DNA from 3 places in the Allocoprococcus similis genome. Region 2 is predicted to be linked to each of the others. Evidence: riboswitches for the same ligand, from Rfam matches in the RefSeq annotation. Region 2 holds a riboswitch; each other region holds the start of a gene.

Region 1 (3,262 bases), on a different contig from region 2:
AAGGCCTTGAGACAAGACAGCGGCTGGTTTCTATTTTGGCAGATAATATAAAGAAGTTTATAGAAGGAAATCCGATCAATGTTGTATCAGGATTATAGTATCTGCGTATTAAAAGATGATCTGGATGGTTTTGTAGAACATCTGGAAGAATATAAGACCGCAGGAAAGATATATGCAGCAAACGTGATGGATGCTGGATTGGTTAAGAATCAAAGTGTTTTTAAAGAGGCCTATGATATGGGATATTCTATTTAAGCTATTGAGAAATTGGAATTTGTAAAGTATCTTCCTATTTTTCTAAAGCAGATTATTGGTTGTATTTATATTAGGTTTTTAACAACAATGTAACCATTGAAATTACATCTATTTTTTGATATGATTATTGTCGAAGAGAGGTGTTTATAATGCAGATTTCAAGCAGATTTACAATGGCAATCCATATGTTTACCTGTATAGATACATTTTCGAATCAGAAGATGACCAGTGACTTTATGGCAGCAAGCATTGGAACCAATCCGGTGATTGTCCGTAAAATATTGCAACAATTAAAGGCTGCTGGTCTTATTGAAGTTGCAAGAGGGACAGGCGGTGTGACAATTACCAAACCATTGGAGCAGATTACATTCCTTGATGTGTATAAAGCAGTGGAATGTGCACCAGATGAAGAACTGTTTCATTTTCATGAGAATCCTAATCAGAAATGTCCGGTAGGAAAGAATATTCACCATGTTCTTGATAAGAGGCTGTTAGAGGTACAGAGGGCAATGGAGGAAAAACTTTCAGAAATGACACTTGCTGATGTGAAAAAAGATATTGCAGTGTATACAGAGAAAGAGTAGAATACAGAAGGCTTCGGATACGTGATTATATCATCACAATTTCCGGAGCCTTTTAGTTTGTCATAATTAATGTAAAACTTTTAAAGGAAGTTGTAACAAAAAAAGTTACAAAAAGTTTGATGTAACTGTTGACATTACATCAAACAAATGCTATAGTACAAACATAAGATGTAACAAATGATGTTACAACAAATTAAGGAGGTAATTTAAAATGCAGAAAGTAGTAGAATTTTTACAGAAAAATCCGGTTCAGTACTTAGCAACAGTCGGAAGAGATGGAAAGGCAAAATGCCGTCCATTCATGTTCTGTTTTGAGCAGGACGGAAAGCTTTGGTTCTGTACTAACAACACAAAGGATGTTTACAAGGATATGTTAGCAAATCCTGAAGTAGAAGTTTCTGTTTCTTCGCCAGAATATGCATGGATTCGCCTTCATGGCAAAGCAGTATTTGAGGACAACAAGAGTGTAAAGGAAGGATGCATGAACAATCCTATCGTTAAGGGACAGTACCAGACAGCAGATAATCCTATTTTTGAGGTATTCTATCTTGAAAATCCTCATGGTTTAATCGCAGATTTCTCTGGAAATCCACCTTATGAATTTTAAAGATAATTAACAGAAAAATTACAGTCTTCGGGGCGAGGTGTAATTCCTGACCGGCAGTATAGTCTGCGAGCAAAAAGCTGATATGGTGCAATTCCATAACCGACGGTAAAGTCCGGATGAGAGAAGATATGATAAAGCAAGTCCCGCAGGAAATCCCGTCCTGCGGGCTGTTTTAAATTCAGGCATATCTCACAAAAAGGAGATTTATGAGTAACAATACAGCAACTATTAAAACAAGAAAAAATTTAGTTTCTACAAGGACAATAACAATGACAGCTCTACTGGCAGCTATATCATATGTGTTGGCTTTTTTAGAGTTTCCGGTTCCTTTGAGTCCATCATTTGCACGAATGGATCTGTCAGATTTACCTGCACTGATTGGATCATTTGCGTTTGGACCGGTTACAGGAGTGATGATAGAATTGATAAAAAATATATTACAGCTTCTGTCAACATCAACAGGAGGAATTGGTGAACTTGCCAATTTCTTGATGGGTGCATCCTATGTACTGGTTGCCGGTTTTATATACAAATACAAAAAGACAAAGAAAATGGCGATGTGGGCATGTGTTATTTCAAGCGTAGTTATGGGAATAGCCGCAGCGATTGTAAATTATTTTATTCTGCTACCCCTGTTTGAAACATTTATGCCGCTGGATCAGCTGATCGCATCATTTGGTGAATTTCTGCCATTTATTAAGACAAAATTGGACGTTGTGCTATTCAATGCATTGCCGTTTAATATCTTAAAAGGTTTGGTGATTGGAGCAATTGCCATGATGATATATAAAAAACTTACACCGATACTGAAAGGAGAGAATTTGAAATGACAAAAATGGATTATCTCAAACTTCTTGTGGATGAAATTCATTCAACAACAGTTGCAACGATAGGTTCAGATGGACATCCTCAGACAAGAATCATAGATATGATGTACTATGATGAAGAAGGCGTGTATTTTCTTACAGCAAAGGGAAAAGCATTTTTTGACCAGTTAATGGATCAGCAGTATGTGGCAATATCCGCAACAAAAGACAAAATTGCGGTGTCCCTGCGTGGAAAAATAAAGAACATCGGAAAAAAGAATCTTGATATTATGTTTGAAAAAAATCCTTATATGAAGAAAATCTATCCGGGAGATACGAAAGATGCAATCGAAGTGTTTCGGTTGTATGAGGCACAGGGAGAGTATTTTGATATCAGCAATCCATCAAATATTGTGAGGGATACTATAACAATCGGGAAAACCGAAGCTGTTCAGACAGGTTATTTTGTTGGAAAAGACTGTATCGGATGTAAGTTGTGTTATTCTGTATGCCCGCAAAAGTGTATTGATATATCTTCAGTTCCGGTTACTATCAACCAGAATCATTGTCTGCATTGCGGAAGATGTGCAGAAATTTGTCCGAAGCAGTGTATTGAGAAAAGAGGTTAATTATGATCTTTAAGAAAATCAGAAAAGGGCATATTAACTGGCAGGATTTTTTATGTAGTATTCCGGCAAGGGATTATGTATTCCAAAAGGATGCATATGAAGACCAGATTGACAGGACAGCAGAGTATATAAGAAATGCAGACTGTGTTATAATCGGGGCAGGAGCCGGGGCATCGACAGCGGCAGGAATCCAGTATGGCGGCAAAAGGTTTACGGACAATTTTGCAGAATTTATAAAAAAATACGGTGGGCACTACATGACAGATATGTATACAGCCGGATTTTATCCGTATCCGTCCGAGGAGGCAAAATGGGGATACTGGTCAAAACACGCATTGATGAACCGCTTTGATCCTCCGGCGTTGACGCTTTATACCGAGC
Region 2 (3,262 bases):
TTCACCGATCTTTGTGTCACCGAGGTTGGTTCTTCGCACCGTCTCCGCCATCACATCTGCGGTAAATCCATCCTTTTCCAGGGAAACCACCGTCAGGCAGACACCATTTACCGCAATACTGTCTCCGATCCTGGTTCCACCGAGTACTTTTTTTGCCCGGATCGCAATCTTCCCGGATGATCCAGAAAGTTGGAGTGACCGGATGGATCCGGTTTCTTCTACAATTCCTGTAAACATTTAAATTTCCTCCAAAACCTTATACTCTGCCAGAATGTCTTCTCCAACCTGCGAGATTCTCATAAGCTGTAGCTTTATGGCATCGTCTACTTTCTCAACTCCAAAGCCTTCCACCGGAGTCTTGCCGCCTCTTCCGCCAAAAATTTTCGGTGCGATAAAGGCTTTCACCTCATTTACGATACCGGATTGCAGGGCATCCTCATTTAGAGTTCCACCGCCTTCAATAAGTACACTGTCAATTCCAAGCTCTCCAAGCTTTCTCATCAGAAGCTGCAGATTGATCTCCCCCTTTTCCGAAGGAACTCTGAGAAGCACGACTCCAAGCTTTTCCAGACTGCGTTTTTTCTCTTCTAAATAAATCGCATTCCCCTTTTCACCGGCATATGCAACGATCGTCCGGTATCTCCCTGCTGTCTGGCAGATCTGACTGTCCAGCGGGATCCTGAGCATACTGTCACAGATAATTCGGACCGGACTTTTCTTTCCCTCCAGGCGCACATTCAGCATCGGATCGTCTGCCAGAACCGTTCCGATTCCTGCCATGATCCCCATGTAGTCATGGCGCATCTCATGTACCAGACTTCTTGCTTCCTCACCGGATATCCATTTTGATGCTCCTGTTTTTGTCGCAATCTTTCCGTCTGCCGTCATTGCATATTTCATCACCACATATGGCAGCCCTGTTGTAATATAGTGGAAAAAGACCGGATTTAATGCATCACATTCTTCGCGCAGGAAATCCTCTTCCACCTGGACGCCTGCCTCGCGCAAAATCTTTGCTCCTTTTCCGGACACTTTCGGATTCGGATCTCTCGATCCGATCACAACCCGTGCGATCTTCTGTTCCAGAATCGCTTCCGTACACGGTGGGGTCTTCCCATAATGGCAGCACGGCTCCAGCGTCACATAAATTGTTGCTCCCTCGGCGCTTTCTGTCAGGGATGCGATTGCGTTCCGTTCTGCATGAAGCTCACCACATTTTTCGTGATACCCTTCCCCGATAATGGTTCCATTCTTTACGATCACGGCACCAACCATCGGGTTTGGATTTGTCCATCCACGTCCTTTTTTTGCCAGTTCAATTGCACGGCGCATGTAAAATTCATCTGTCATTTTTTCTCCTTTCTCATCTCTCCCGGAAAAGCCCCGGGAAATGTACTCTGCTAAACATTTCAGGTATGTTACCGGATACGTCTCTTTTCAAAAAAATGTGCTTTTGCATATAGGAAAAGCCCTGACAGATTCTCTTACCTGTCAGGGCTTTCTTTCTCAGTTATATCGCTGTACACTCTGTCATACTTCTCAGAAATACCATTTTCTTATCGAATCCGGACCCGGCATTTTATTTTCCGAAAATAAAAACTCTGGAATGATTCTCATTCCAGAGCGTTTTACTTTTTATTCCTGCATATATGATAGAATCCGCTTTTATCAGCAACGATTCAACTTCTTCCATCCAGACTTTACTGTCGGCACTGGAATCTCACCAGTTCATGCCTTACGGCTCGCGGGCTTTACCGCCGGTGGGGAATTTCGCCCCGCCCTGAAGCATTATTTGGTTTTACAAAATTTACTATAGCACCTTAACGCAGTAATTGCAAGATTATTTTTTCGACAAACCCGTATGTTTATGCTATTCTTATATGGAGATATCAGAATCGGCTTATTACCATGGCTGGTACAGATGGTTATTTCATTTAATCTGGCTTTAAGAAAGACGAGGAATTCAAAAACATGTTTCGTAAATTTTTTAAATACATTTCACAAAGTATTTCCGGAATGATCGGTGTCTCCGTCTACATTCTGGCAGATACCTTTTTTATCTCTTACAAATGTGGCGCAGACGGACTTGCTGTCCTGAATCTGATCCTTCCGGTATTCGGACTGGTCTTCGCGATCGGATCTATGATCGGGATTGGCTCCGCCACCAGATACAATATCAGTACCGCAAAAGGCGCACCGGCCGATTATTATTTTACCCAGTCCATCTTCTGGTGTCTGGTATGCAGCATTCCTTTTATGCTGACAGGTATTTTTATTCCGCATAAGGCACTGGCACTTTTGGGCGCGGACGCAGGACTGATCCGGCTTGGACGCAGCTATATGCGTATCGTCCTGCTCTTCACCCCGTTTTTTATGGCAAATTATACCTTCACAGCATTTGCAAGAAACGATCACGCTACCTCAATTGCTATGATCGGATCGATCTCCGGAAGTTTTTTCAACATTCTGTTCGACTATATTTTCATGTTCCCGTTAGATCTTGGATTTACCGGTGCTGCACTTGCAACTGCACTTTCGCCAGTGGTGACTATGCTGGTATGTACGACCCACTATCTGGGAAAGAATAACCATGTAAAATTCCACTGGCGCATCCCTTCCCTTCACCGGATCATCGGGTGCTGCCAGCTTGGTGTTTCTGCATTTTTTGCTGAAATTTCTTCCGCTGTCATTACGATTATATTTAACATGCTGATCCTGCGTTTCGCCGGAAATATCGGGATCGCAGCCTACGGCGTAGTTGCAAATATTTCACTGGTCGCAATGGCGATCCTAAACGGTCTCGCCCAGGGTGCACAGCCGCTGATCAGCCAGAGTTACGGAAAGGGCGAACATCATCTCGTCCGTAAATTTCTCAACTGGTCTCTTGCTGCAGCACTTCTGATCGAGCTTGTGATCGTTGCACTGATCTACGGATTTACGGATACCTTCGTCGGAATCTTTAACAGCGAACATAATCTCCAGCTGCTTGCTTACGCCCATACCGGTCTCAGGCTTTATTTCCTGGGCTTTTTAGTTGCCGGTATCAATATTGTGCTGGTTGCCTATTTTTCCGCAATCGACCGGGCACGTCCTGCCGTCCTTGGTTCTGTCATGCGCGGCATTATCGCAATTGCTTTCTGTGCGATCCTGTTCTCACAGATCCTGGGGCTGAATGGAATCTGGCTTTCCTTCTTAGGATCAGAAATCATCACATTTTTTGTGATTCTGATTTTCCGGAAATCCTGATTTTGTAATTGACAAT
Region 3 (3,262 bases), on a different contig from region 2:
ATAGTCTTCAAAACCAATCTCGTCCATCTCTTCAATGTCACCAATCCGATACACATCAAAATGATAGAACGGAAGTCTTCCGTCTTCATATACCTGGACGATCGTAAAGGTTGGACTGCTGATCGGTTCTTCAATCCCCAGTCCTTTTGCCAGTCCCTGGGTAAATACAGTCTTTCCGACGCCGAGATCTCCTACCAGTGTATAGACTTCTCCTGCTTTTGCCTGACTCCCGATCTTCTTACCGAGATCATATGTTTCTTTGGCACTTCTTGTTTCAATTATCATCTTCTGGTCTGCCTCCTAATTTGCACTGACGTGTCTGATATTGACTTTCTTGGCTGGCATATGTGTAGAAATCATCTGCACTGCTGCCGCATACTGCTCTCCCAGGGATTCTCTTGGAAAAATCAGTGCTCTTACCTTTGTTACATATAAAATTACCGACTGACCGGTTGAAACTGCCTTCCGGAAATCTCCCCATTCATTAAGCACACTTTGTTCATCCTGTGAAATGCGGATTCCTTCTTCGTTAAGTTCATAACTGATCGGTTTCTGGAACATCGGGGAGCGCATTACCTGTTCTGCCGCACGTGCTTTTAAATGAAGCGGGTTTCCGATCAGAAAAATTGCGGCAAACAAAAAGAAGGTTGCAGCTGTACTGTAGCTTCCAAACATACACTGTCTGATTCCCAGCACCAGTGTCACACCACCGAAAATCACACCAACGATTCCGCTAAGGCTTGTATAGGAAGTATAGAGCATAAAATCAAACATGGCTTTTTTTGTCATTTTTACTTCAAACTTTATATTCATTCATTTTCCTCCGTATCAGTTTAAGTCACACCGATTATATCATACCGAATCTTTGGAAACAAGTCGTTACTGCTCACTCCGGGTTTAGAAAAACCCTGTCTTGTTACTGTTCACAGTACCTGTGGCCAGCCCCCCTGTCTTTTCTTAACTTGTACTTGTATTTTATATACGCCTGCGCTATAATGGGTTCAAATGAACAAGGAAATTCTTCGGGGTAGGGTGACTTCTTATCGATATGGTATAAGCAGAATTCCCAACCGGCGGTTACAGTCCGCGACCTGTCAGATTTCTGACAGCTGATTTGGTGCAATTCCAAAACCGACAGTAAAGTCTGGATGAGAGAAGAAAAAGTGATTTTGCAAGTAATCCCCCGACGTATCACGCCGGGGATTTTTTTGCATAGGCTTTCGAAGATTTTCCTCCTCAATTCATCTGATTATGTCAAGAGAAAAGGAGAGAAAAAATGAGTACAGATGTAATGACAAACCAAAAAACAACAACGAAAGAAAAAAAACGTATCAGTACAAAGGTAATCGCACAGATTGGTGTGCTCGGAGCAATCGCTATGGTTCTGATGTTATTTGATATTCCACTTCCATTTGCACCAACCTTTTACAAAATTGATTTCAGTGAAGTTCCGGTCCTTGTCGGTGCATTTACCATGGGTCCTGTAGCCGGCGCTTTGATCGAACTGGTCAAAATCCTGTTGAACCTCCTCATCAGAGGTACATCAACAGCCGGTGTTGGAGATCTCGGAAACTTCCTGATCGGATGTGCAATGTGTATTCCGGCTTCCCTGATTTATCAGAAGTTACATTCTCGCAAGGGTGCGATCATCGGTATGGTAACGGGAACTGTTTTCATGACAATTGTCGGATGTTTTATCAATGCATACCTTCTGCTTCCGGCATACGCTGCTGCATTCCATATGCCGATCGACGCACTGGTTGCCATGGGAACCGCAGTCAACAGTCATATCAACAGTCTTCTGACTTTTGTTTTACTTTCTGTTGCACCATTTAATCTGTTGAAAGGTTTCCTGGTGTCACTGATTGTATTCCTGATCTACAAAAAGATCAGCCCGATTTTAAAAATGGGACGCGAATAGATTATAATTTTACAAAGCAGCAAAAGGGGTTCGTTATGAGCCTCTTTTTTTATGAAACCAAAAAAACAGAGAGAAGTCTGCCCATGCCGGCATTCTTCTCTCTGTTGAATTTCTTTTGATTATAAAGTATCGTTTCTTCTTACATATCCTGGTTTTTCCGGATCTGCAATCAGTTCCTTTGCATGGACAATCCTTGCACTCTTGTCCACTACCTGCGCTTCAATCCGCGCATCCGCTCCAATTACAACTCCCGGAAGGATAACACTGTCTTTGACAACTGCACCCTTCTTAATTACACATCCACGTCCGATTACCGAATTTTCAACAGTACCCTCGATCAGGCATCCATTGGAAATTACAGAACTCTTAACACTTGCTCCTTCATAATACTTTGTTGGGCATGAATCATTTGTTCTTGTGTAAATCGGCCAGTTCTTATCAAACAAAGTCACCGCATTCTTCATATCGATCAGTGATAAGTTTGCATTATAGTAGCTCTTGAAATCTGTGATAGATGCAAAGAATCCCCGATGTGACACTCCACGTACATCCAGTTCACTGCAGGCCATATTCACAATATCATTAAGCGTGAACATGGAAGAAATCTTTCTTCCCTTTTTAACCAGTTCCATAAACAGATCTTTGCGCATTACATAAGTATCCATGAAAATATTACGGTTTTTCGCGTTACCATGGTTCGGTTCTAATGAAAGAACACCTTTCTGCTTGTTCAGATTAAGTGTTGAACAGTTCAGATAGTATTCTTTTGCATTATCCACACTGTGATATAACAGGGTAATATCTGCACCGGATTCAATATGTGTCTTAAGTAATTCATCATAATTCTGTGTATAAATCATATAACTTGGTGCAATAACTACATATGGGTATTTTACAGCTTCAATGCACTCCATATTTTCTTCGTACGCAGCCAGGTCATTATTATATACACTCCATTCTGCATTTTCAAAGTTTGAATACAGAATATGAAGACGTCCACTCTTTGAATTGATATTGTAATGACGTCCTGTTCCAAGGTGTTCTGTAAGAGAACGCGGTTTTCTTCTTACATAAACCTGAATATGTTCGATTTCACTGTTGCTCATATTAGAGATTGGGAAATCGATAACTCTGTATCTTCCAAGGAATGAAACAGCACCAACCGGACGGTAATTCTGCATCTCTCCTACCCGGATATTGTTGCCGGCAAAACTTACGATTCCAAATGCCTGTGCCATATTACTCATCCCCCTTAACACGTTTTGATACTAACTCAATATGTTCACTGTCTGCTGATCCAACAACTGCATTTTTACCAATCTTTACGCCATCAGCCACAAG

Evidence for each region. Region 2 has a riboswitch for FMN ahead of ribD (bifunctional diaminohydroxyphosphoribosylaminopyrimidine deaminase/5-amino-6-(5-phosphoribosylamino)uracil reductase RibD). Riboswitches for the same ligand answer to the same signal wherever they lie in the genome.
Region 1: linked by a shared signal. The riboswitch ahead of ACYQ5K_RS14700 (ECF transporter S component) and the one ahead of ribD (bifunctional diaminohydroxyphosphoribosylaminopyrimidine deaminase/5-amino-6-(5-phosphoribosylamino)uracil reductase RibD) in region 2 are both predicted to bind FMN.
Region 3: linked by a shared signal. The riboswitch ahead of ACYQ5K_RS07505 (ECF transporter S component) and the one ahead of ribD (bifunctional diaminohydroxyphosphoribosylaminopyrimidine deaminase/5-amino-6-(5-phosphoribosylamino)uracil reductase RibD) in region 2 are both predicted to bind FMN.

What each region holds. Positions count from the first base shown of each region.
Region 1 covers NZ_BAAHSG010000042.1:6,151-9,412, reverse strand. Annotated here, with positions in the region: gene ACYQ5K_RS14720 (2-hydroxyacid dehydrogenase) at 1-98, shown strand, start outside; gene ACYQ5K_RS14715 (hypothetical protein) at 79-255, shown strand; gene ACYQ5K_RS14710 (Rrf2 family transcriptional regulator) at 405-839, shown strand; gene ACYQ5K_RS14705 (pyridoxamine 5'-phosphate oxidase family protein) at 1,051-1,446, shown strand; FMN riboswitch at 1,466-1,578, shown strand; gene ACYQ5K_RS14700 (ECF transporter S component) at 1,653-2,276, shown strand; gene ACYQ5K_RS14695 (4Fe-4S binding protein) at 2,273-2,881, shown strand; gene ACYQ5K_RS14690 (SIR2 family NAD-dependent protein deacylase) at 2,884-3,262, shown strand, end outside.
Region 2 covers NZ_BAAHSG010000011.1:29,352-32,613, reverse strand. Annotated here, with positions in the region: gene ribE (riboflavin synthase) at 1-237, opposite strand, end outside; gene ribD (bifunctional diaminohydroxyphosphoribosylaminopyrimidine deaminase/5-amino-6-(5-phosphoribosylamino)uracil reductase RibD) at 238-1,350, opposite strand; FMN riboswitch at 1,678-1,792, opposite strand; gene ACYQ5K_RS06280 (MATE family efflux transporter) at 1,972-3,246, shown strand.
Region 3 covers NZ_BAAHSG010000013.1:23,724-26,985, reverse strand. Annotated here, with positions in the region: gene tsaE (tRNA (adenosine(37)-N6)-threonylcarbamoyltransferase complex ATPase subunit type 1 TsaE) at 1-285, opposite strand, end outside; gene ACYQ5K_RS07510 (YcxB family protein) at 301-813, opposite strand; FMN riboswitch at 1,015-1,164, shown strand; gene ACYQ5K_RS07505 (ECF transporter S component) at 1,277-1,921, shown strand; gene glgD (glucose-1-phosphate adenylyltransferase subunit GlgD) at 2,041-3,159, opposite strand; gene ACYQ5K_RS07495 (glucose-1-phosphate adenylyltransferase) at 3,161-3,262, opposite strand, start outside.